DNA from 3 places in the Streptomyces sp. NPDC041068 genome. Region 3 is predicted to be linked to each of the others. Evidence: riboswitches for the same ligand, from Rfam matches in the RefSeq annotation. Region 3 holds a riboswitch; each other region holds the start of a gene.

Region 1 (7,509 bases), on a different contig from region 3:
CCGCCCGCACTCCGTACACCTCGGCGATCAGTTCCTCGGTGATCACCTCGGCCGGTGTTCCCGCCGCGTGGGCCGCGCCCTCCTTCAGGACCAGCAGGTGGTCGCAGAACATCGCCGCCAGGTTGAGGTCGTGCAGGGCGATCACGCTGGTGACGGGGAGTTCGCTCACCAGGGAGAGCAGCTCCAACTGGTGCTGGATGTCCAGGTGGTTGGTGGGTTCGTCCAGGAGGAGCTCGCGTGGTTCCTGGGCGAGGGCACGGGCGATCTGGACGCGCTGGCGCTCGCCGCCGGAGAGCGTGTGCCAGGACTGGGCGGCGCGGTCGGTCAGGCCGGTGCGCTCCAAGGCCTCGCGTACGGCGCGCTCGTCGTGGGGCGTGGGGGCGGACCAGGCACGGCGGTGCGGGACGCGGCCGAGGCGTACGACATCTCGTACCGTCAACTCGGCCTGTGTCGTGGCGTGTTGCTCGACCACGGCGACGCGGCGCGCGACCGAGCGACGACCGACGTCGGCCAGGGGGCGCCCGTCCAGGGTGACCACGCCGGAGGCCGGGGCGAGGACGCCCGCGAGGATGCGCAGGAGCGTGGACTTGCCGGAGCCGTTGGGCCCGAGGAGACCGACGGTGGCACCGGCGGGCGGCGCGAGGCTGACACCGTCCACGACGAGGCGTCCACCGGCCTCGCGGGCGACACGGTCGGCACGGAGCCCGACGGGGGCCGGGGGGTGGGCTCCGCCGACGGAGGGAGGCGCTTCGGGGACGGGCGCTGCGGGGGCAGGCGCTTCAGCGGCGGGCGCTTCTGCGGCAGGCGCTTCAGCGGCAGGCGCTTCAGCGGCAGGCGCTTCAGCGGCGGGCGCTTCTGCGGCAGGGAAGGTCCCTTCGGAGGAGGCCACTTCGGTGTCGGCGGAGGCCGCTTCAGAGGAGAGCAGCCCGGGGTCGGCGGAGGCCACCCCGGAGGAGAGCACCCCGGGGTCGGCAGAGGCCGGTTCGGAAGGCATCGCTTCGTGTGTCATGTCGTCGCCCTCCGCGTCCGGTACAGGACCGCCACGAACGCCGGTACGCCGATGAGTGAGGTCACCACGCCCACCGGGACCTCCTGGGGGTCGAGGACCGTGCGGGCCAGCGTGTCCACCCAGACCACGAAGACCGCGCCCGCGAGTGCCGTGACCGGGAGCAGGCGCGCGTGCCCGGAGCCGACGATCGCGCGGGCGGCGTGCGGCAGGACCAGGCCGACGAAGCCGATGGCGCCCGCCGAGCTGACCAGGGCCGCGGTCAGCAGCGCGGTCGTGCAGAGCAGGACGAGGCGGGTGCGGGCCACCCGGACGCCCAAGGTCGCCGCCGCCTCCTGGCCGAACGCGAAGGCGTCCAGCGTGCGGGCGTGGGACAGGCAGATCAGCAGCGCCGCCGCGAGCACCGCCCCGCACAGCCACACGTCCGTCCAGCCGACCCCGCTGAGCGAGCCGAGCAGCCAGAAGATGACGCCGCGCGTGGTCTCCGCGTCGCCCGCCGCCAGGATGACGAACGACGTCAGCGCGGAGAAGAGCTGCATGGCCGCGACGCCGGACAGGACGACCCGGTCCGTCGTGCCGCCCAGGGTGTGGCTGAGCAGCAGCACCAGGGCGAACGAGCAGAGCGCGCCCGCGAAGGCCCCTGCCGAGACCGACAGCGCTCCCCCGCCGACGCCGAGGACGACGACCGCGACGGCTCCGGTGGACGCCCCGGACGACACCCCGAGCACGAAGGGGTCGGCGAGGGGGTTGCGGAGCAGGGACTGCATGACGGCACCGCAGACCGCGAGCCCGGCGCCGCAGACCGCGGCGAGCAGGGTGCGGGGCATCCGCAGGTTCCACACGATGCCGTCCCTGATCGGCGTGAGCCGCGCCTCGCCCCACCCCAGGTGCGCGGCGACCGCGGACCACACGTCGGGGACGGAGATGTCCGCGGGCCCGATGGTGACGGCGACGGCCACGGACACCACCAGCACCCCGAAGCCCCCGAGCCACAGCAGCGCTTGCCGCAGCGCTCCGGGGACCGAGGAGCCGCCGGGTTCCGGGGCGGCGTCGACCGGCACGGCGGACGCCGGAGCGGTGGACGCCGGAGCGGTGGACGCCGGAGCGGCGTCGACCGGCACGGTGGCATGGCCCGCCGCAGGTCCTCGCCCCGAACCCTCGCCCCGCCTGCCGGGCGTCACTTCGTCAGCCCGAACTTCCGTAGGCCCGCCGCCACTTGTTCGATGCCGTCGACCGTGCGGATCGTGGGGTTCATGGCCTGGCCGCTCAGCAGGACGTAGCGCTTCTCCTTCACGGCGGTCAGGTTCTTGGTCGCCGGGTTGGTCTCCAGGAACTTGATCTTCGCCTCGGCGCTCTCCGCGGACTGCGACTTGCGCGTGAGGTCGCCGATGACGAGGACGTCGGGGTCGCGGTCGGCGACCGTCTCCCAGTTGATCTGCGGCCACTCCTCGCGCGTGTCGTCGAAGACGTTCTTCGCGCCGAGCTCACGGGTGATGATCCCGGGGGCGCCGCAGCAGCCCGCCATGTAGGGGGCGCCGGAGTTGGCGAACCAGTAGAGGAGCGTGGCGTCGGAGGCGTCGATGTCCTTCGTGGCCTTGGAGATCCGGCCCTTCATGTCCGCGATCAGCTTCTCGCCGCGCTTCTCGACGCCGAACACCTTCGCCAGGTCCCGCACCTCGCCGTAGACGGTGTCCATGGTGAGCGTCTTGACGCGCTTGCCGTCGCCTCCGCCGTCGTTGTCCTTGCCCGCGCAGTCGGTGGGCGAGACATAGACGGGGACGCCGAGTTCGGTGAACTTCGTCCGGTCGGCGACGCCGCCCTTGCCGACCGTGTAGAGGAAGGAGGCGCTGACGAAGTCGGGCTCCTTGGAGAGGACCTTCTCCAGCGCCGGGTAGCGGTCGGAGAGCCGCTCCACCTTGGCGTTGTCCTTGGCCAGGTTCTTCAGGACCGGGTCGGTCCACGTGCCGGTGCCCACCATGCGGTCGGCGAGGCCGAGCGAGAGGAGGATCTCCGTGGAGCCCTGGTCCAGGGAGACGGCCCGCTGCGGCGGGGCCTTGACCTCGGCCTCCTTGCCGCAGGAGGCGACCGTCACGGGGTAGCCCTTCGCGTCCTTTTCCGCTGTCTTCTCCGCGGAGCCGCCGCACGCGGTCAGCGCGAGCGCTCCGGCGCCGAGCAGGGCGAACGTACGTATACGACGGTTCTTCGAGGACACGTGATCCCTTGAGTGTCACGGCTCATACGCGGAGCCTGGCCTGCGTCACGACCTCCGCCGCCCGGTGTGCGAGCGGAGGCGCCAGCAGGTCTTCGGACTCGGGATCGGCCGGACGGGGCGCCTTCCCGGACGTCCGAAGACGCCCAGTGGCCGTGGCCCCGCCCGTCCCCCTCACCGCTGCGCGTCAGTTCCGGATTCTCACCGGATTCCCTGGCCCAGGTGTGGGTTTGACTGGCTTGCGCAAGTTATCACGCCTGCTCAGGGGGTCGGTCCGGGCCTCGGCTCGCCCCGATAGGTGCCGAACGACCAGCGGTTTCCCTCCGGGTCGAGGATGCCGAACTCCCTGCTTCCGTACGGCTTGTCCTCGATCTCGGCGGTGATCCGCACGCCCGCCGCGGTCAGCTTCGCGTACAGGGCGTCCACGTGGTCGGTGACGACGTAGGCCCCCGCGGTGCCGGGCTTCCCGCAGGTGCCGGCGACCGCGTCCGGATCGTACGAGCCGAGCATGATGCCGCCGCCCTCGGGCCAGTCGAGCTGGGCGTGGGCGACGCGGCCGCCGTCCTCGTAGACGGCGGTGCGCAGGAAGCCGACGGTGTCGACGAGGAAGTCGATCAGCGCGGGGGCGTCCTCGGCCTGGAGGCCCGGCCAGATCATCGGCGGAGGCGTGCCGAGCCGCTGTTCTGCCGTGGTGTCCTTTTCCGCCGTGGGGTGCGAGGGGTGTTCTGCCGTGGTGTCTCGTGTGGTGTTCATGCCTCCCACTCTTCGCCCACGCCATGGGCCCCGGCTTGGATATTCCGGCACTCCTCGGCAAGCCAGCCGGTGGGACTGAGCTCCGTGTACTGCTGGAAGTCGCGTACGAGGTGGGAGTGGTCGTAGTACCCGGCGTCGGCCGCGACCCGGGCGAGGTCGGGCGGGGCCTCGGCCGTGACCGTGCGGGCCACGGCGGCCTTGGCGTGCTCGAAGCGCATCAGGCGCGCGGCCTGCTTGGGGCTCAGCCCGGTCTCGGCGCGGAACAGGGCGCTCAGCCGCCGCTCGCTGAGCGCGACGTGCCGGGACAGGCCGCCGACCGTGCCCGCGCCCCGGTGCCTGGCGAGCCAGGCCCAGGCCTCGGCGACCTCGGGCCGCACCCGCCCCGCGTCGGCGGCCGCCGCGCGCCGCCGCAGATAGCCGGAGAGCAGCGCGAAGCGGTCCTCCCAGCGGTCGAGGGCGCACAGTTGCTCGCGGACCTCGGCGGCGCGGCCGCCGAACACGTCCGTGCCCCTGGTCACGATCTCTGTGCTCAGGGCCGCCGCGGGCAGGCCGAGGAGCGCGCGGGCCGCGAGGGGGTGCACGGCGAGCTGGATGCCCGCCTCGTGCTCGGGCGAGACGAGGTAGACGGGGCTCTGGTGCAGGCCGCCCACCATGATCTCGGTGCGCACCGCGTCCACGCCGGTCGCCTGGTCCGGTGTGCCGCCGCCCGCGATGGTCCCGTCCAGGGAGAAGACCACCGTCAGATACGGCGACGGCAGGCCCCGGTGCAGGGCGGGCCGCTGCCCGGCGGTGCGGTAGCCGACCGCGGACACGACCATGCCGTCGAGCCGGGGAACGGCCCTGACGAACTCCTGGGAGCCCATGGCTCCCAGTATGCGCGGCCCGTCCGAAGCGGTCTCGGCGTCCGGTTCGACTACCCGTGTTCACCTTCCCCATGCCCCCTGTGCACGGTGACTTCGATCATGGGAAATGAGGGCGTCGCCCCATAGCATTGCGCGCCGCTCCGGACGGGGCCGCGCATCGCTCTCAGGGAACGGCAGGGACGTAGGGACATGGCAGTACGGGCAAAGGGAAAGCTGGCCGTCATCGGCACCACGGGCGCGCTGGCCGCCGCCGTCCTCGCGGGCAGCGCGCTGTGGCCGACGAGCGAGGCCAGCGCCGCCGACACCTCGGCGGCCACCGCCCGTGAGCTCTCGCACTGGCCGAAGCCCGTCGCGAAGCAGCTCGGCAAGGTCATCGCGAAGAACGACCACAAGGGCGCGTACGCCGTCTTCGACGCGGACAACACGACGTACCGGGGCGACCTGGAGGAGTCGCTGCTGCCCTTCCTGGAGATGAAGGGCGTCCTGACCCGCAAGACGATGGACCCGTCCCTGAAGGTCATCCCCTTCAAGGACAAGGCCGGGCACAAGGAGAGCCTCTACAGCTACTACAACCGGCTGTGCGAGGTGGACGACCAGGTCTGCTACCCGTGGGCCGCGCAGATCTTCTCCGGCTTCACGCTGAACGAGCTCAAGGGGTACGTCGACGAACTCCTGGCGTACAAGAAGCCGATCCCGGCCGAGTACTACGAGGACGGGAAGCTCACGAGGACCGAGGTGAAGGCGCCGGAGTTCTCGCGCGGCATGCAGCAGCTCTACAAGACGCTGCGGGCCCACGGCATCGAGGTGTACGTGGTCAGCGCGGCCGGCGAGGACCTGGTGCGCATGGTGCTCGCCGACCCGAAGTACGGCTACGGCGTGAAGCCGCAGAACGTCATCGGTGTCTCGATGCAGCTCAAGGACCGCAAGACCGGTGAAGTGACCACCTCCCGCAAGGAGATCGCCGAGGGCCGCTTCGGCGAGAAGGACCGCGAGAAGCTCGCGAAGCGCGAGCTGACGCCGAACCTGTGGGCGCCGCTGACCTGGTACGAGGGCAAGCCCGCGGCGATCAACACGTACATCGACGAGTGGAAGAAGCCGATCCTCGCCGCCGGTGACACCCCGGTCAGCGACGGCCCGATGCTGTTCCACTCCGCGGACGTGGAGCACGGCGGCGTACGGGTCTGGGTCAACCGCAAGGACTCGTACATGAAGCAGCTCGACGGGATGAAGAAGAAGAACGCGCAGCGGCAGCGCGAGCTCGGCCAGAAGGTGACCGCCGACAAGCGCTGGCTGACGGTCACCCCGGACCAGATCGGCTAGCGGTTCGCCGAAGGCCCGGGGTCCCTCAGACCCCGGGCGCCGCCCCGATCACCCCGGAGCCGATCGCCGCGGTGAGCGCCGCGTGGTCGCGGGTGTTCTGGGCGGCGTAGCGCAGTGCGAAGTCGGCGACGGCGCGGTCGAAGGTGTCCGAGCCGCCGAGGTAGGCGGCGATCGCGATGCGGTCGCCGGAGCGTGCGTGGGCGCGGGCCAGGGCGGTGCCGCACAGGCCCGCGTAGGCGCGCAGGTCGGCGGCCGACATGGCGGCGAGGTCCGCGGAGCCCTTCATGTCGCGCAGCTGGCGCCAGTAGAAGGCGCGGCCCTGGGGCCCGGTCATCCAGCCGAGGAAGATGTCGCTCGCCGCCTGGAGCAGCCGCTGCCCCGCCACCACGCGGTGCCCCGGGTGGACGTACGGACCCGTCGGCAGATGGTCCTCGACGACGGACCGCACCGCCTCCTTGATCTGCAGGAAGAGCGGGTCGCCCGCGTCGCGCCCGGCGAGCAGCACGATGAAGCAGCGGGTGCCGACGCTGCCGACGCCGACGACCTTGCGGGCCGCGTCGACGAAGCGGTAGCGGTCCAGGAGGAGGCGCCGCTCCTCGGCGAGCGTGGAGCGGTAGTCCCCGAAGATCTTGCGCAGGGCGGCCATGTCGGGGGCGCCGACCGGTTCGAGGAGCGGCGGGTCGTGGACGATACGGCGCTCGCCGTCCACGACCTCGGTGAGCTTGCCGAGCGCCTGGAGGCTGGTGCGCTTGCGTGCGCGGTCGAGTCGGGCCGCCACGCGGTCGCGGGAGGCGCCGGGGCGTACGAGCGGGAGCAGGTCGTGGGCGTCGATGCGCTCGTACCAGACGGCGAGCTCACCGAGGCCCGCCAGACGCCGGATGCCCGTGCGGTACGCGGCCACGGCGTCCCGCGCCGCGTCGTGGGCGCCGCTCTCGGCCGTGCCGTTCTCGCGGGCGGCGACGGCGACGCTGGCGGCGAGGCGTTTGACGTCCCACTCGAAGGGGCCCGGGTAGGTCTCGTCGAAGTCGTTGAGGTCGAAGAGCAGGGCGCGTTCGGGCGAGGCGAACAGGCCGAAGTTCATGAGGTGGGCGTCGCCGCAGAGCTGCACGGTGAGGCCGCTGTGGCGCTGGGCGGCGAGGTCGCCCGCCATGACGGCGGCCGCGCCGCGCAGGAAGGCGAAGGGGGACGCGGCCATGCGGCCGTAGCGGATGGGGAGCAGTTCCTGGACGCGGTCGGCGCCCTGGCGCTCCAGGACGGCCACCGGGTCGGGGCGGTCGGCGGAGGGTATCCAGGCACCGTGGGAGGAGCGCGAAGCGCGTTTGCGGGCCGCCTTTCCCACCCGCGCGCGTGCTTCGGGG
Region 2 (7,509 bases), on a different contig from region 3:
TCGCCGCACGGCGTTCCTTCGAGGAGGTCGCGTACCTGCTGTGGCACGGCGAACTCCCCGACGGCGACCGGCTGCGCGCCTTCAGCGCCCGCGAGCGCGCCCTGCGTCCGCTGGGCCGCACCATCTCCGAGCTGCTCGCCCGGTTGCCCGAGACCTGCCACCCGATGGATGTGCTGCGCACCGCCGTCAGCCTCTTCGGCGCCGAGGACCCCGCCGAGGACGACGGCAGCCCCGCCGCCAACCGCGCCAAGTCCCTGACCCTGCTGGCGAGACTGCCCACCGTCGTGGCCGCCGACCACCGTCGCCGCCGCGGCCTCGCCCCGATCCCGCCGGACCCCGACCTCGGGTACGCGGAGAACTTCTTCCACATGTGCTTCGGCGACGTGCCGGACGCCGAAGTGGTCCGCTGCTTCGAGATCTCCCTCGTGCTGTACGCCGAACACAGCTTCAACGCCTCCACGTTCACCGCGCGCGTCGTCACGTCCACGCTCTCGGACCTGTACAGCGCGGTCACCGCCGCGATCGGCGCCCTCAAGGGCCCGCTGCACGGCGGCGCCAACGAGGCCGTGATGCACATGCTGGACGAGATCGGCGACCCGCGGCGGGCCGCGGAGTGGCTGGACGAGGCGTTGACGTCCGGGCGGAAGATCATGGGCTTCGGCCACCGCGTCTACAAGCACGGCGACTCCCGCGTGCCGATCATGCAGAACGCCCTGGACCGCCTGGTGGCCCGCTCCTGCGGCCCCGAAGCCGACCGCCTCGCCGCCCTGCACACGGCGCTGCGTCACGCCGTGCTCACCCGCAAGGGCATCCACCCCAACCTGGACTACCCGGCAGGCCTCGCCTACCACGTGATGGGCTTCGACACCCCCGCCTTCACCCCGGTCTTCGTGATGAGCCGCATCACCGGCTGGACGGCCCACATCACCGAACAGCTCGCCCACAACGCCCTGATCAGGCCTCTCGCTTCGTACGAGGGACCGGATCAGCGGGCGGTGCCCGCGGTGGCCGCCCGTGTCCCGATACCGGGGTCGACCACGTGATCCTTCTCGGCGGCGACGGCACCGGCGGACAGCAGCGTCGCACCGGCCAGGCTCCCCCACAGCGCCGCCGGGCCGTGGGGTGCCAGCGCCGTGATGACCGCCGGGGAGACCGCGAGCCCGAAGCCCGTGGAGAGTTCGAAGCGGGCCAGCGCACGGCCCAGGGCATGGGCCGGGGCGAGGGCGGTGACCAGTGCGGTGGCGCTGCCCGCGTAGACGATCTCGCCGATGGTGCAGAGCACGGACACCGCGGCGACGGCCGGGGCGCCCCAGCCGTGTCCCGGACCGGTGGCCGCGAGAAAACCGACGTAGGACGCGGCGAGCAGCACGCCGCCGAGCGCAAGGACGGCCCGCCGTGAGTAGCGGGACAGCGCGACGGTGACCGGCACCTGCAGGGCGACCACCAGCACGGTGTTGGCCACGAAGACGGCCGCCGACCAGACCGGGGACGCGTCCAACTGCGTCACCAGGATGAGCGGGAGCGCGATCTCGGGGACGTTGAGGCAGAAGACGTAGATGACGTTGGCGGCAAGCAGCGCGCGCATCCGGGGTGCGGGACCTTCCGGCTCTCCCTCGCGCTCGGCCGGGGCAGCGGCCGGACGCGCGTGCAGGTGGACCGACCAGGCAAGGACCGCCGCCGCGAGATAGGCGGCCCCGGTGACGGCGGCCAGCGCCCGCAACGCGCCCGCGCCGCCCGCCAGGCAAGCGGTGGCGACGAGCGCGCCCACACCCAAGCCCGCGTTCCGCAGGGCACGCCCCGCGGCGAGCGCCGCGTCGCGCTCGCGCCCGTGGGAGACCGTGGCCACGAGCGCCGCATGGGCGGCCGGCCACGCCTGGTTGCCGATGCCGAGGAAGAGCGTGGCCGTCCCGAACAGCCAGACGTTCCCCGCGGGGGTGGCGAGCAGCACCGCCACGCCGAGGACCCGCACCAGCATCGACGCGGCCACGACCGTGCTGCGTGCGCCCCGGTCCAGCCACCGGCCCAGCGCGGGCATGCACACCAGACCCGCGACGATGCCGACCGTCATGGCGATGCCGGTGGCCGGGGCGGACAGCTTCAGGACCGTCACGCCGTAGAGCAGCAGGAAGGGGCGCAGCAGGCCGGTGCCGAGGGCGTCCACGGCCAGGGCGACGGCATAGCGGGGTCCTCCGGAGGCGCGGACGAGTGCACGGGGCTGGAGCTTGCGGGTGGTGGGCCTGGAGATCTGGGTGGTGGGCATGGAGCTCACCGTGCGGTCGACCGCCCTGCGGGACACGTCACTTGACGGACACCGTCAACTGTCGTCGTCGCCGACCGTCCGACCAGCGATGATGAAGGGATGACGTTGCGCATCGACATCACAGGCCTGCCGTCCGAGCACGTGCGGTTCGCCGCGTCGCCGCTGGCCGAGCTGACCGCGATGCTGCACGCGCTGGCCGAACCCGGGCACCATCCGCAGCTCGCCGACTGGGCCGCCGACGTGTGGGCCGGGCTGCCGCCCGAGCTGGTCGAGCGGCTGCGCGAGGCGGAGTTCCTCTGGCGTTCCTCGCAGGCCGACTTCCTGCTGCCCGCACGGCCCCGGCCGACCCTCGCCGAGGAGTTGGACGACGTCGACCGGATCGACGACGAGAGGTATGTGACCGCCGCGCTCATCACCACGTGCGGCAGCAGCCGGGTCCCCTTCGCGGCGTCGCCGCTCACCGACGCGGCCGCGCGCGAGCGGGCCCTTGATCTGGCCCAGGCACGCGGGGCGCGGCAGGAGGCCTTCGCGGAACGGCTGCTCGCGGATCCGGCAGCGGTGCGGGCGCGGGTGCGCGGGACCCTCGAACTGTGCGCCGACGCCTTCTTCGACGCGGCCTGGGCGGGTGTCGCCGTGCGGCTCGCCACGGACCTGCGCGTCAAGAACGACCTGCACAAGCGGCAGGGCCTCGGTGCGGCACTCGCGTCGGTCTCCGGCGCGGTCGCCCTGGCGCCGGACGGGGACTGCATCGTCGTGGACAAGCTGCAGGACAAGGCGACCACCGCCGACGGCACCGGCGTCACCTTCATCCCCAGCGTCTTCGGCGGCCCGCACCTGGTGGTGGTGCACGCGCCGGGGTGGCCGCCGGTGGTGCAGTACCCCGTGGCCGAACCGGGCCCGTCGGAGCCGGTGTCGCTGGAGACGGTCACGCTACGGCTCGACGCGCTCTCCCACCCCGTACGCCTGCGACTCCTGCGCACCCTGGCGCGCGGCCCGCACACCACCGGTGAGCTGGCCGCCGCCTGGGAACTCTCGCTGCCGGAGGTCTCCCGGCATCTCGCGGTCATGCGCCGTGCGGGCCTGCTCACGGCCCGGCGGGACGGCCGCTATGTCCGGCACACCCTCAACGTGCCCGATCTGACCGCGTTGGGGGCCGACCTGCTGGCGGCCGTACTGCGCTGAGCGGTACGGCCGCCGACGCCCTCACTGGGGCAAAGGGTTCAGCGTCCGGTCCTACTTCGTCTGCTTCCCGACCCGCAGTTCCTCACGGACCGTGCGGGCGGCCGTGACCAGGCTGTCGAGCGATGCGCTGGTCTCGGGCCAGCCGCGGGTCTTCAGGCCGCAGTCGGGGTTCACCCACAGCCGCTCGGCGGGAATGGCCTCCAGGCCCGCGCGCAGCAGCTCGGCCGCTTCCTGCGCGCTGGGAACGCGCGGGGAGTGGATGTCGTAGACGCCGGGTCCCGCCTCGCGCGGGTAGCCGTGGGCGGCCAGTTCACGGGCGACCTGCATGTGCGAGCGGGCCGCCTCCAGGCTGATCACGTCGGCGTCGAGGTCGTCGATGGCCTGGACGATGTCCCCGAACTCCGCGTAACACATGTGGGTGTGGATCTGCGTGTCCGGGCGCACGCCGCTGGTGCTGAGCCGGAAGGCGTCCGTGGCCCACTCCAGGTAGGCCGGGCGGTCGGCAGCCCGCAGGGGCAGCGTCTCGCGCAGGGCGGGCTCGTCGACCTGGATCACCGAACTCCCGGAGGTCTCCAGGTCGTTCACCTCGTCGCGCAGGGCGAGGGCGACCTGACGCGCGGTGTCGCCGAGCGGCTGGTCGTCGCGGACGAAGGACCAGGCGAGCATGGTGACGGGACCGGTGAGCATGCCCTTGACCGGGCGTCCCGTCAGGGACTGGGCATACGTCGTCCAGCGCACCGTCATGGGCTCCGGGCGGGAGATGTCGCCCGCGAGGATCGGCGGGCGGACGTAGCGCGTGCCGTAGGACTGGACCCAGCCGTGCTGCGTGGCGAGGTAGCCGGTGAGCTGCTCGGCGAAGTACTGGACCATGTCGTTGCGTTCGGCCTCGCCGTGCACGAGGACGTCGAGACCGGCCTTCTCCTGGAAGGAGATGACTTCCTGGATCTCGGCCCTGATGCGTTCCTCGTAGCCGGCCGTGTCGATCCGGCCCGCGCGCAGGTCGGCGCGGGCGGTGCGCAGTTCGCCGGTCTGCGGGAAGGACCCGATGGTCGTGGTCGGCAGCAGGGGCAGGCCGAGGTGGGCCCGCTGGGCCGCGGCCCGTTCGGCGTACGGCTGGGAGCGGCGGGAGTCGGCCTCGGTGACGCCTGCGGCGCGGTCGCGCACGGCGGGGTCGCGGGTGATCGGCGAGCCCGCGCGCGAGGCCAGGTCGGCGCGGTTGGCGGCCAGTTCGGCGGCGATCGTGTCGGTGCCCTGGGCGAGGCCCTTGGCGAGCGCGACGATCTCGGTGGTCTTCTGGCGGGCGAAGGCGAGCCAGCGCAGGATCTGCGGCTCGATGTCCCGCTCGGCCGTGGCGTCGATGGGCACGTGCAGCAGGGAGCAGGACGCCGACACGTCGACCCGGTCGGCGAGACCGAGCAGGGTACCGAGGGTGGCCAGGGACTTCTCCAGGTCGTTGACCCAGATGTTGCGGCCGTTGACCACACCGGCGACCAGCCGCTTGTCGGGCAGTCCGCCGACTTCGGCCAGGGCGTCCAGGTTGGCGGCGCCGGCCTCGGTGAAGTCCAGGGCGAGGCCTTCGACCGGGGCCTTGGCGAGCACGGGCAGCGCCTCGCCGAGCCGCCCGAAGTACGTCGCCACCAGCAGCTTCGACCGGTCGGTGAGCGCGCCCAGGTCGCGGTAGGCGCGCGCGGCGGCGTTCAGCTCGGCCGGGGTGCGGTCCTGGACGAGGGCGGGCTCGTCCAGCTGAACCCACTCCGCGCCCGCCGCGCGCAGGTCGGCGAGGACCTCCGCGTACACCGGCAGGAGCCGGTCCAGGAGGGTGAGCGGGTCGAAGTCCGCGGCGACACCCGGGGCGGGCTTGGCGAGCAGGAGGTAGGTGACCGGGCCGACCAGGACGGGCCGGGCGGTCAGGCCGAGGGCGAGGGCCTCCTTGAACTCGGAGACCTGCTTGGTGGAGTCGGCCGTGAACACGGTGTCCGGGCCCAACTCGGGGACGAGGTAGTGGTAGTTGGTGTCGAACCACTTGGTCATTTCCAGCGGCGCCACGTCCTGGGTGCCGCGGGCCATGGCGAAGTAGCCGTCCAGGGGGGACGCGTCCACGGCGGCACGGTGGCGCGCGGGGATCGCGCCGACCATGACAGTGGTGTCCAGGACGTGGTCGTAGTAGGAGAAGTCGCCGGTGGGCACTTCGTGGATGCCGGCCTCGGCCAGCTGCCGCCAGTTCCTGCCGCGGAGTTCGGCGGCGGTGGACCGGAGGGCGTCGGCGGTGACGCGGCCCTTCCAGTAGCCCTCGACGGCCTTCTTCAGTTCGCGGTTCTGGCCCTGGCGGGGGTAGCCGTACACGGTGGCCCGTGCTGCCGCGGCTGCGGTCTTGCCGGTCACGGAGATCTCCTTCGCGAGATGAATCCCTGAGATCCCGGCGACGGGACGCGAGCGCGAAGGGGTGACGAATCGGGCGGGTACGGCCTCGCGCGGCAAGGCGCGGTCGTCCGCCTGATATGTACGCCGACCCGCCCACGAGGTCACCGGGATGTCCGCGCACGGGTGGTCCGCGCACGGGCAGTTGGCAGGTCTTCGGACTCGCGGGCACGTCTCGTCGTACGAGACACCTAGTGGCCGTCGCTTCCCAGGCCCTGTCTGTCGGACCCAGTGCGTATGACGGCGGTCGTTCCCGCTCACCGCTGCGGGGCAGTCCCGGATTCCCACCGGGTTCCCTCTTGCGACGCGTCCCGCCTGGCTGACGGGGCGAACCAGCTGCGTGGATCAGCCTATCGGACATCGCCGCACGTGACGACGTCAGTCTTCGCCGTACACGTGGAAGCCGCGCCTTGTCTTCCGGCCCAACAACCCAGCCTCCACCATCCGTTGCAGCAGCGGCGGCGGGGCGTACAAGGGCTCGCGGAACTCCTCGTACAGCGATTCGGCGATCGAGGCGACGGTGTCCAGGCCGATCAGGTCCGCGAGCCTCAGCGGGCCCAGCGGATGGGCGCAGCCCAGTTCCATGCCGGTGTCGATGTCCTGGGCGGTGGCGAAGCCGGACTCCGCCATGCGGATCGCCGACAGGAGGTACGGGATCAGCAGGGCGTTGACGACGAAGCCCGACCGGTCACGGGAGCGGATGACGCTCTTGCCCAGCGTCGAGGCCGCGAACTCCTCGGCGCGGCGCGCGGTTTCGGGGGCGGTGTGCAGGGAGGTGACGAGCTCCACCAGGGGCAGCACCGGCACCGGGTTGAAGAAATGCAGGCCCACGACCCGGTCCGCGCGGGTGGTCGCCATGCCGAGCCGCATCACGGGGAGCGAGGAGGTGTTGGTCGCGAGGATCGCGTCCGGGTCCTCGACGATCTTGTCGAGGGCGGCGAAGACCTCGGTCTTGGCGTCCTGGTTCTCCACGACGGCCTCGACGACCAGCTGGCGGTCGGCCAGGTCCTCCAGGCTGCCGGTGAACATCATGCGGGCGAACGCGTCCCGTGCCGCGTCCTCGGCAAGCTTGCCGCGCCGCACGGCGCGTGCCAGCGACGCCTCGACGCGCCCGCGTGCGGCGAGGGCCGCCACGGCGTCCGCCTCGCACACCACGGTGTCCAGGCCCGCTCGCGCGCACACCTCGGCTATGCCTGCGCCCATCTGTCCGCCGCCGACCACGCCGACGCGTCGAATGGCCTCGCTCATGCCTGTGCCTCCGCTTGCCGCACGAGATGCCGGGAGTAGGCATCGGGGGTGAAGAACAGCGGCAACTCGCCGCTGAGGGTGGTGCGTTCGAAGAGCGCTCGGATGTCGTCGAGGGGCGCCCAGGGGTACGCGGCACCCAGGGCGGCGAGCTCGTCGTCGAGCAGGCGTCGCACCGTTTCGCGCTCGATGACGCGGTGCCGCAGCCACTGCCAGATCTGCACGCGGGCGATCTCCGCGGTCGCCGCGTCCTCCATCAGTCCGTCCAGGGCGACGGCGCCCTGCCCGCGCAGCCAGGCGGCGAAGTAGCCGAGCGCGACGGCGATGCTGGTGCGCACGCCCTCCGGCGTCGGCGGCCCGCTGATGCGCCGCACCGACAGCAGATCCTGGGCGAAGACCTCCAC
Region 3 (7,509 bases):
GCGGGTGGTGGCCCGGCGCTCGTCCCCGTGCTCGGCCAGGTCGGCCTGGGTGTGGGCGCGTACGTAGTTGTGGTCCGCGGGCTCGTCCAGCGAGGCGGCGAGCCGCACCGCGTCGTCGAGCAGGCCGATCGTGTGCGGGAACGCGTCACGGAAGAAGCCCGAGATGCGCAGCGTCACGTCGATGCGAGGGCGGCCCAACTCCTCGTACGGGATGGCCTCCAGGCCGGTGACGCGGCGTGACGCGTCGTCCCAGACGGGGCGGACGCCGAGCAGGGCCATGGCCTCCGCGACGTCGTCGCCCGCGGTGCGCATCGCGCTGGTGCCCCACAGGGAGAGGCCCACGGAGGTGGGGTACTCGCCGTTGTCGGACTTGTACCGCTCGATCAGGGAGTCGGCCAGGGCCTGGCCCGTCTCCCACGCGAGGCGGGAAGGGACGGCCTTCGGGTCGACCGAGTAGAAGTTGCGGCCGGTCGGCAGGACGTTGACCAGGCCGCGCAGCGGGGAGCCGCTGGGTCCCGCCGGGACGAAGCCGCCGTTCAGGGCGTGTACGGCGTGGTCGAGCTCGGCGGTGGTGGCCGCGAGGCGCGGCACGACCTCGCGGGCGGCGAACTCCAGGACGGCGGCGACCTGTTCGCTCTGGTCGGCGGCCACGGAAGCGATCGCGGCGGGGTCCCACCCTGCGTCGTCCATCGCCTGGACCAGGGCGCGGGCCTTGTCCTCGGCCTCGTCCGCGCTGGTGCGCGTGGCCGCCGACTCGTCCAGGCCGAGCGCCTCCCGCAGACCCGGCAGCGCCGTCGTGCCGCCCCAGATCTGGCGGGCCCGCAGGATCGCGAGGACGAGGTTGACGCGGTCGGTGTCCTTCGGGGCCTGGCCGAGGACGTGCAGGCCGTCGCGGATCTGGGCGTCCTTGATCTCGCAGAGCCAGCCGTCGACGTGCAGCAGGAAGTCGTCGAAGCCGTCGTCGTCCGGGCGGTCCTCCAGGCCCAGGTCGTGGTCGAGCTTCGCGGCCTGGATGAGCGTCCAGATCTGCGCGCGGATCGCCGGCAGCTTCGCCGGGTCCATGGAGCTGATCTGGGCGTACTCGTCGAGGAGTTGCTCGAGGCGCGCGATGTCGCCGTAGGAGTCGGCGCGCGCCATCGGCGGCACCAGGTGGTCGATGAGCGTGGCGTGCACGCGGCGCTTGGCCTGCGTGCCCTCGCCCGGGTCGTTGACCAGGAAGGGGTAGATCAGCGGCAGGTCGCCGAGCGCGGCGTCGGGGCCGCAGGCCGCCGAGAGGCCCGCGTTCTTGCCCGGCAGCCACTCCAGGTTGCCGTGCTTGCCGAGGTGGATCATCGCGTCGGCGCCGAAACCGCCGTCCGACGCGGACGCCGCGATCCAGCGGTAGGCCGCCAAGTAGTGGTGCGAGGGCGGCAGATCGGGGTCGTGGTAGATCGCGATCGGGTTCTCGCCGAAGCCGCGCGGCGGCTGGATGATGATCAGGAGGTTTCCGCGGCGCAGGGCGGCGAGCACGATGTCGCCCTCCGGGTCGCCGCCCTGGCCCACCCGGGACCGGTCGAGGAACATCTCGCCGGGCGGCGGGCCCCAGTGCTGCTCGACGGACTCGCGCAGCTCCTCGGGCAGCGTCGCGTACCAGCGCTTGTAGTCGGCGGCGGGGATGCGCACCGGGTTGGCGGCGAGCTGCTCCTCGGTCAGCCAGTCCTGGTCGTGGCCGCCCGCGTCGATCAGCGCGCGGATCAGCTCGTCGCCGTCGCCGGAGACGAGACCGGGGATCTCTTCCGCGGCTCCGAAGTCGTAGCCCTCGCCGATGAGCCTGCGAAGGAGCGCCACGGCGGACGCGGGGGTGTCCAGGCCCACCGCGTTGCCGATGCGGGAGTGCTTGGTCGGGTACGCGGACAGGACGAGCGCGAGGCGCTTGTCGGCGGCCGGGATGTGCTTGAGGCGCGCGTGGCGTACGGCGATTCCGGCGACCCGGGCCGCGCGCTCGGCGTCGGCGACGTACGCGGGGAGGCCGTCCTCGTCGATCTCCTTGAAGGAGAAGGGGACGGTGATGAGGCGTCCGTCGAACTCCGGCACGGCGATCTGGCTCGCGGCGTCGAGCGGCGATACGCCCTCGTCGTTCTCCTCCCAGGCCGAGCGCGACCCGGTCAGGCAGAGCGCCTGCAGGATCGGCACGTCCAGGGCGGTCAGCGCGCCCGCGTCCCAGGACTCGTCGTCACCGCCCGCGGAGGCCTCGGCGGGCTTGGTGCCGCCGGCCGCCAGGACCGTGGTCACGATGGCGTCGGCGGCGCGCAGCTCCTCGATCAGCTCGGGCTCGGGGGCGCGCAGCGAGGCCACGTACAGCGGCAGGGGCCGTGCGCCCGCGTCCTCGATGGCGCCGCACAGGGCGTCCACGAACGCGGTGTTGCCGCTCATGTGGTGGGCGCGGTAGTAGAGCACGGCCACGGTCGGGCTGTCCGTGCCTTCGGTGCCGTCGGCGCGGGCGGCGCGCTCCAGGGGGCCCCAGGACGGGGCGGCCGCGGGCGGCTCGAAGCCGTGGCCGGTGAGCAGCACCGTGTCGGAGAGGAAGCGGGCCAGCTGCTCCAGGTTCGCGGGGCCGCCGTGCGCGAGGTAGGCGTGCGCCTCTGCGGCGATGCCGACGGGCACGGTGGAGGAGGCCATCAGCTGGGCGTCGGGCGCCTGTTCACCGGTGAGCACGACGACCGGGAGGCCGCTGGCGGTGAGCTGGTCGAGGCCGTCCTGCCAGGCTCGGACACCGCCGAGGAGGCGTACGACGACGAGGTCGACGCCGTCGAGCAGCGCGGGCAGCCCGTCGAGGTCCAGGCGGGAGGGGTTGGCGAACCGGTAGTCGACCGGGCCTCCCGCCGCGCGGGCGCTGAGCAGGTCGGTGTCGGAGGTCGACAGCAGCAGAAGCATGCGGGCGCAGGCCTTCCTCGGGGTGTCCGCGCCCCGGGTGGTCGTATGGACGGCAGGAGTTCCTGGCTCACCCCACGTCGGTGGGGCTCACAGTGGCGGGACCGCGCCGGATTCGCACCGGGCTTCCTCCTTCGGGTCCTGGTGGACCCACGCCGTCGCTGGCGTCGACGGACCTGGCGGTCCGCCGCCTGCATAGTAAGTCCTGCCCACGGTCGGCGGTGCGGCCACCTGCCAGGACGGCCCGTCTCGGGAGGCGTCCCGCCGGATCGGCGTGGGTATGCTCGCCGCCATGCCGCCCACCCGAGCAACATCCCCAAAACAGGGCGAACCCCCCATACGTGACCGGGGCGACGCCTGCCCCGGAGCCCTTCGCCTGCACCGCGCCGACGACGGCCGCCTCGCCCGACTCCGCCTGCCCGGCGGCCTTTTGACGTCCCGTCAGGCCGAGGTGCTGGCCACCGCCGCGGAGCGTCTGGCGGACGGCAACCTCAGCATCACCTCGCGCGGCAACATCGAGCTGCGCGGCCTCGGCGAGACCTGCGGCGGCGAACTCTCCGCGCTGCTCTCACAAGCGGGCCTGCTCCCCTCCGAACGGCACGAACGCATCCGCAACGTGGTGGCGTCACCGCTGGCGGGAATCGACCGACTCGGCCACGGTGACGTGCAGTTGTGGGCCCGTGAGCTGGACGGACTCCTGTGCTCCGAGGGGTGGACCGCGGAGCTCTCAGGGCGCTTCCTGTTCGCCCTGGACGACGGGCGCGGGGACGTCGTCGGGCTCGGCGGCGATGTGACCTTGATCGCAGAATCGGGCGGGACGGCGATCGTCCGCGTCGGCGGCCTGGCGTTCCGGGTCGCCGGAGCCGACGCCCCCCGCGCCGCACTCACCGCCGCGAGGGCCTTCCTCGCCGCCGCGACCGCCGCGGGCAACGGCGCCTGGCGGGTGTGGGAGCTGCCCCGCGAGCGGCGCGTGGACCTCGCCGGAGCACTGGAGCGCGCGGGCATCGACGCCGTGCGCGCCGAGCCGTGGTCCGTCGCCCGCAGTGCCCCGCAGGCACCCGGGGTGGTCGGCGACGCCGTCGTCGTCAACGCCCCCCTCGGCCGCGTCACCGCCGCCCAGTGGCGAGCCCTCCTGCCGCTGCCCGCCGACGAACTGCGCGTCACGCCCTGGCGCGGCTTCGTCGTCCCCGGCTTCGCCGACGAGGCCGCGGCCCGCGAGCGCCTCGCCGTACTCGCCGACGCAGGGCACATCACCGACGCCGAATCGCCCTGGCTGGGCGTCGGCGCCTGCACCGGACGCCCCGGCTGCGCCAAGTCCCTCTCCGACGTACGCGCCGACGCCGTCCCCGGCCTCGGCGGTCTGCCCGTCCACTGGTCCGGCTGCGAACGGCGCTGCGGGCACCCGTGGGGCGACTGGGTCGACGTCCTCGCCACCGGCGACGGGCAGTACGAGGTGACGGTGCGCATCGTCGGCGAGGACCGCGCGCCCATGACGGGCGGCACCCTGACCGAGACGGTCACCACGGCACGTATCCCCACGAAACCAACGGCAACAACGGCCACGAGATGAGCGAGAGCACAGTGTTCGACTACGAGAAGGACGGCGCGGCCATCTACCGCGAGTCCTTTGCCACCATCCGCGCGGAGGCGGACCTCGGGGGCCTGCCCGCCGACGTCAGTCAGGTCGCGGTGCGGATGATCCACGCCTGCGGGATGGTCGACCTCGTGCGCGACCTCGCCTACAGCCCGCGCGTGATCGCCGACGCCCGCAAGGCGCTGCGCGACGGCGCGCCGATCCTGTGCGACGCGAACATGGTCGCGAGCGGCGTCACGCGTAAGCGGCTGCCCGCCGACAACGACGTGATCTGCACGCTCGCCGACCCGTCCGTGCCCGACCTCGCGCAGCGCATGGGCACCACCCGCAGCGCCGCCGCCCTGGAACTGTGGCGCGACCGCCTCGAAGGCTCGGTCGTCGCCATCGGCAACGCGCCCACCGCGCTCTTCCGCCTCCTGGAGATGATCGAGGAGGGCGCGCCGCGTCCGGCCGCGGTCCTCGGCATACCGGTCGGCTTCGTCGGCGCCGCCGAGTCCAAGGACGCGCTCGCCGAGCACTCCTCCGGTCTGGAGTACCTGGTCGTACGGGGACGTCGGGGCGGCAGCGCGATGGCCGCGGCGGCGATCAACGCGATTGCGAGCGAAGCGGAATGAGCGGCGTGCACACCGAGCAGAGCCCGCAGGGCCGGCTCTACGGCGTCGGGCTCGGCCCCGGCGACCCGTCCCTGATGACCGTGCGCGCCGTGGAGACCATCGCCGCCGCCGACGTGGTCGCGTACCACTCCGCCCGGCACGGCCGCTCCATCGCCCGCTCGATCGCGGCCGCGCACATCCGCGCCGACCACATCGAGGAGCCGCTGGTCTACCCCGTCACCACGGAGAGCACCGACCACCCCGGCGGCTACCGGGGCGCTCTCGACGACTTCTACGAGGAGGCCGCGGCGCGCCTGGCCGTCCACCTCGACGCGGGCCGCACGGTCGCCGTCCTCGCCGAGGGCGACCCGCTCTTCTACGGCTCCTACCAGCACATGCACAAACGGCTCGCGCACCGCTACCCGACCGAGGTGATCCCCGGGGTGACCTCGGTGAGCGCGGCGGCGGCCCGGCTCGGCGAGCCCCTGGTGGAGGCCGAGGAGGTGCTCACGATCCTGCCGGGCACGCTCCCCGAGGAGGAACTGGCCGCACGCCTCGCGGCCACGGACTCGGCGGTCGTCATGAAGCTCGGCCGCACCTTCGGCAAGGTGCGCGGCGCCCTGGAGCGCGCGGGCCGCCTCGACGAGGCCCGGTACGTGGAGCGCGCCACCATGCAGGGCGAGCGCACCGGTCAACTGGCCGACGTGGACCCGGAGTCGGTGCCGTACTTCTCCGTGGCGGTGCTGCCGAGCCGGGTGGCGCCGCTGACGGGCGGTCCCGCGCCCGAGCCTTCGGCGGACCCGGAGCGCGGTGAGGTCGTCGTGGTCGGCACCGGTCCCGCGGGCCCGCTCTGGCTGACCCCCGAGACGCGCGGCGCCCTCGCCGAGGCCGACGACCTGGTCGGCTACACCACGTACGTCGACCGCGTGCCGCACCGCCCCGGACAGCAGCGGCACGGCTCCGACAACCGCGTCGAGTCCGAACGCGCCGAGTTCGCCCTGGAGTTGGCGAAGCGGGGCCGTCGCGTCGCCGTCGTCTCCGGCGGTGACCCGGGCGTCTTCGCGATGGCCACGGCCGTCCTGGAGGTCGCCTCGCAGGAGGAGTACGCGGATGTTCCGGTGCGGGTGCTGCCGGGGGTGACGGCCGCGAACGCCGCCGCCGCCCGCGCGGGCGCGCCCCTCGGCCACGACTACGTGACCCTCTCTCTTTCCGACCGTCTCAAGCCGTGGGAGGTCATCGCGGAGCGGCTGGCCGCGGCGGCCGCGGCGGACCTGGTCATCGCCATCTACAACCCCGGCTCGCGCAGCCGCACGTGGCAGGTGGGCAAGGCGAGGGAGCTTCTGCTGGAGCACCGGGCACCGGATACGCCGGTGGTGCTCGGGCGTGACGTCGGAGGACCTGAGGAGAGCGTGCGAGTGGTGCGGCTCGGTGACCTCGACCCTGCCGAGGTCGACATGCGGACGTTGCTGATCGTCGGGTCCTCGCAGACCCGGTGGGTACGGAGGCGCGGGGGCGCGGAGCAGGTTGTGTGGACTCCTCGGCGGTATCCGGACTAGGGGTTCTGCGGGCGCGTGTCGGCTGTGGGTGTGTGGGGGCTGGTCGCGCAGTTCCCCGCGCCCCTTACGGGGCGGATCCGTGCCCCTGTAAGGGGCGCGAGGAACTGCGCGACCAGCCACATACAACCCGCGCCTAACCACACAGCAGGCGCACCCAGGCAACCGCTTCCCCCGGCGTGGCGACGCCGACAACCCCCTCCGGCCCGGCGGGCCTTCGCACCACCACGACAGGAATCCCCGCCTCGCGCGCGGCGACAAGCTTCGGTGCGGTGGCCGAACCCCCACTGTCCTTGGTCACCACGACGTCGATCCGATGCCGCCGCAGCAGTTCCCGTTCCCCGTCGAGGGCGAAAGGCCCTCGGTCGAGCAGTACCTCCATGCGCGCGGGACACGGCGGCTCGGGCGCGTCGACCGAACGTACGAGGAACCAGAGATCAGCCAGTTCAGGCCCGGAGAACGTGGCGAGCCCCATCCGCCCGGTGGTGAGAAACACGCGCCGCCCCAGCTCAGGAAGCACCTGTGCTGCCTGATCCAGCGAACCGACCTCGTGCCAGTCATCGCCCTGTCCCGCCACCCAGCCGGGCCTGCGCAGCGCGAGCAGGGGAACATGGGCGAGCGCGGCGGCCTTCGCCGCGTTGAACGAGATCGTCCCAGCGAAAGGATGGGTGGCGTCGATGAGCGCGTCCACGCGGTGCTCCCGCAGCCACGCCGCCAGCCCCTCGGCCCCGCCGAAGCCGCCGACGCGCACCTCGCCGGGCGGCAGCCGGGGCGCCGCGACCCGACCCGCCAGGGAACTGGTCACCCGGACCCCCGTCTCGTCCGCGAGGAGCTCCGCCAGAAGGCGGCCCTCGGTCGT

What was found. A riboswitch is a leader RNA that binds a small molecule or an ion and turns the genes downstream of it on or off. The one in region 3 is predicted to bind cobalamin.
Region 1: it holds a riboswitch for cobalamin, as region 3 does, so the genes downstream of both, AB0B50_RS16600 (ABC transporter substrate-binding protein) here and cobN (cobaltochelatase subunit CobN) in region 3, are expected to answer to the same signal.
Region 2: it holds a riboswitch for cobalamin, as region 3 does, so the genes downstream of both, metE (5-methyltetrahydropteroyltriglutamate--homocysteine S-methyltransferase) here and cobN (cobaltochelatase subunit CobN) in region 3, are expected to answer to the same signal.

What each region holds. Positions count from the first base shown of each region.
Region 1 is NZ_JBEZCG010000006.1:394,466-401,974, reverse strand. It holds partial or broken gene AB0B50_RS16610 (ABC transporter ATP-binding protein) at 1-706, opposite strand, end outside; gene AB0B50_RS16605 (iron chelate uptake ABC transporter family permease subunit) at 1,006-2,016, opposite strand; gene AB0B50_RS16600 (ABC transporter substrate-binding protein) at 2,184-3,218, opposite strand; cobalamin riboswitch at 3,284-3,469, opposite strand; gene AB0B50_RS16595 (VOC family protein) at 3,477-3,872, opposite strand; gene AB0B50_RS16590 (helix-turn-helix domain-containing protein) at 3,965-4,831, opposite strand; gene AB0B50_RS16585 (HAD family hydrolase) at 5,021-6,151, shown strand; gene AB0B50_RS16580 (DUF2252 domain-containing protein) at 6,177-7,509, opposite strand, start outside.
Region 2 is NZ_JBEZCG010000012.1:211,859-219,367, reverse strand. It holds gene AB0B50_RS27620 (bifunctional 2-methylcitrate synthase/citrate synthase) at 1-1,043, shown strand, start outside; gene AB0B50_RS27615 (MFS transporter) at 986-2,260, opposite strand; gene AB0B50_RS27610 (helix-turn-helix domain-containing protein) at 2,360-3,442, shown strand; gene metE (5-methyltetrahydropteroyltriglutamate--homocysteine S-methyltransferase) at 3,494-5,824, opposite strand; cobalamin riboswitch at 5,990-6,212, opposite strand; gene AB0B50_RS27600 (3-hydroxybutyryl-CoA dehydrogenase) at 6,239-7,108, opposite strand; gene aceB (malate synthase A) at 7,105-7,509, opposite strand, start outside.
Region 3 is NZ_JBEZCG010000027.1:49,015-56,523, forward strand. It holds gene cobN (cobaltochelatase subunit CobN) at 1-2,913, opposite strand, end outside; cobalamin riboswitch at 2,947-3,085, opposite strand; gene AB0B50_RS40975 (cobalamin biosynthesis protein CobG) at 3,191-4,480, shown strand; gene AB0B50_RS40980 (precorrin-8X methylmutase) at 4,477-5,118, shown strand; gene AB0B50_RS40985 (precorrin-2 C(20)-methyltransferase) at 5,115-6,653, shown strand; gene AB0B50_RS40990 (cobalt-precorrin-6A reductase) at 6,787-7,509, opposite strand, start outside.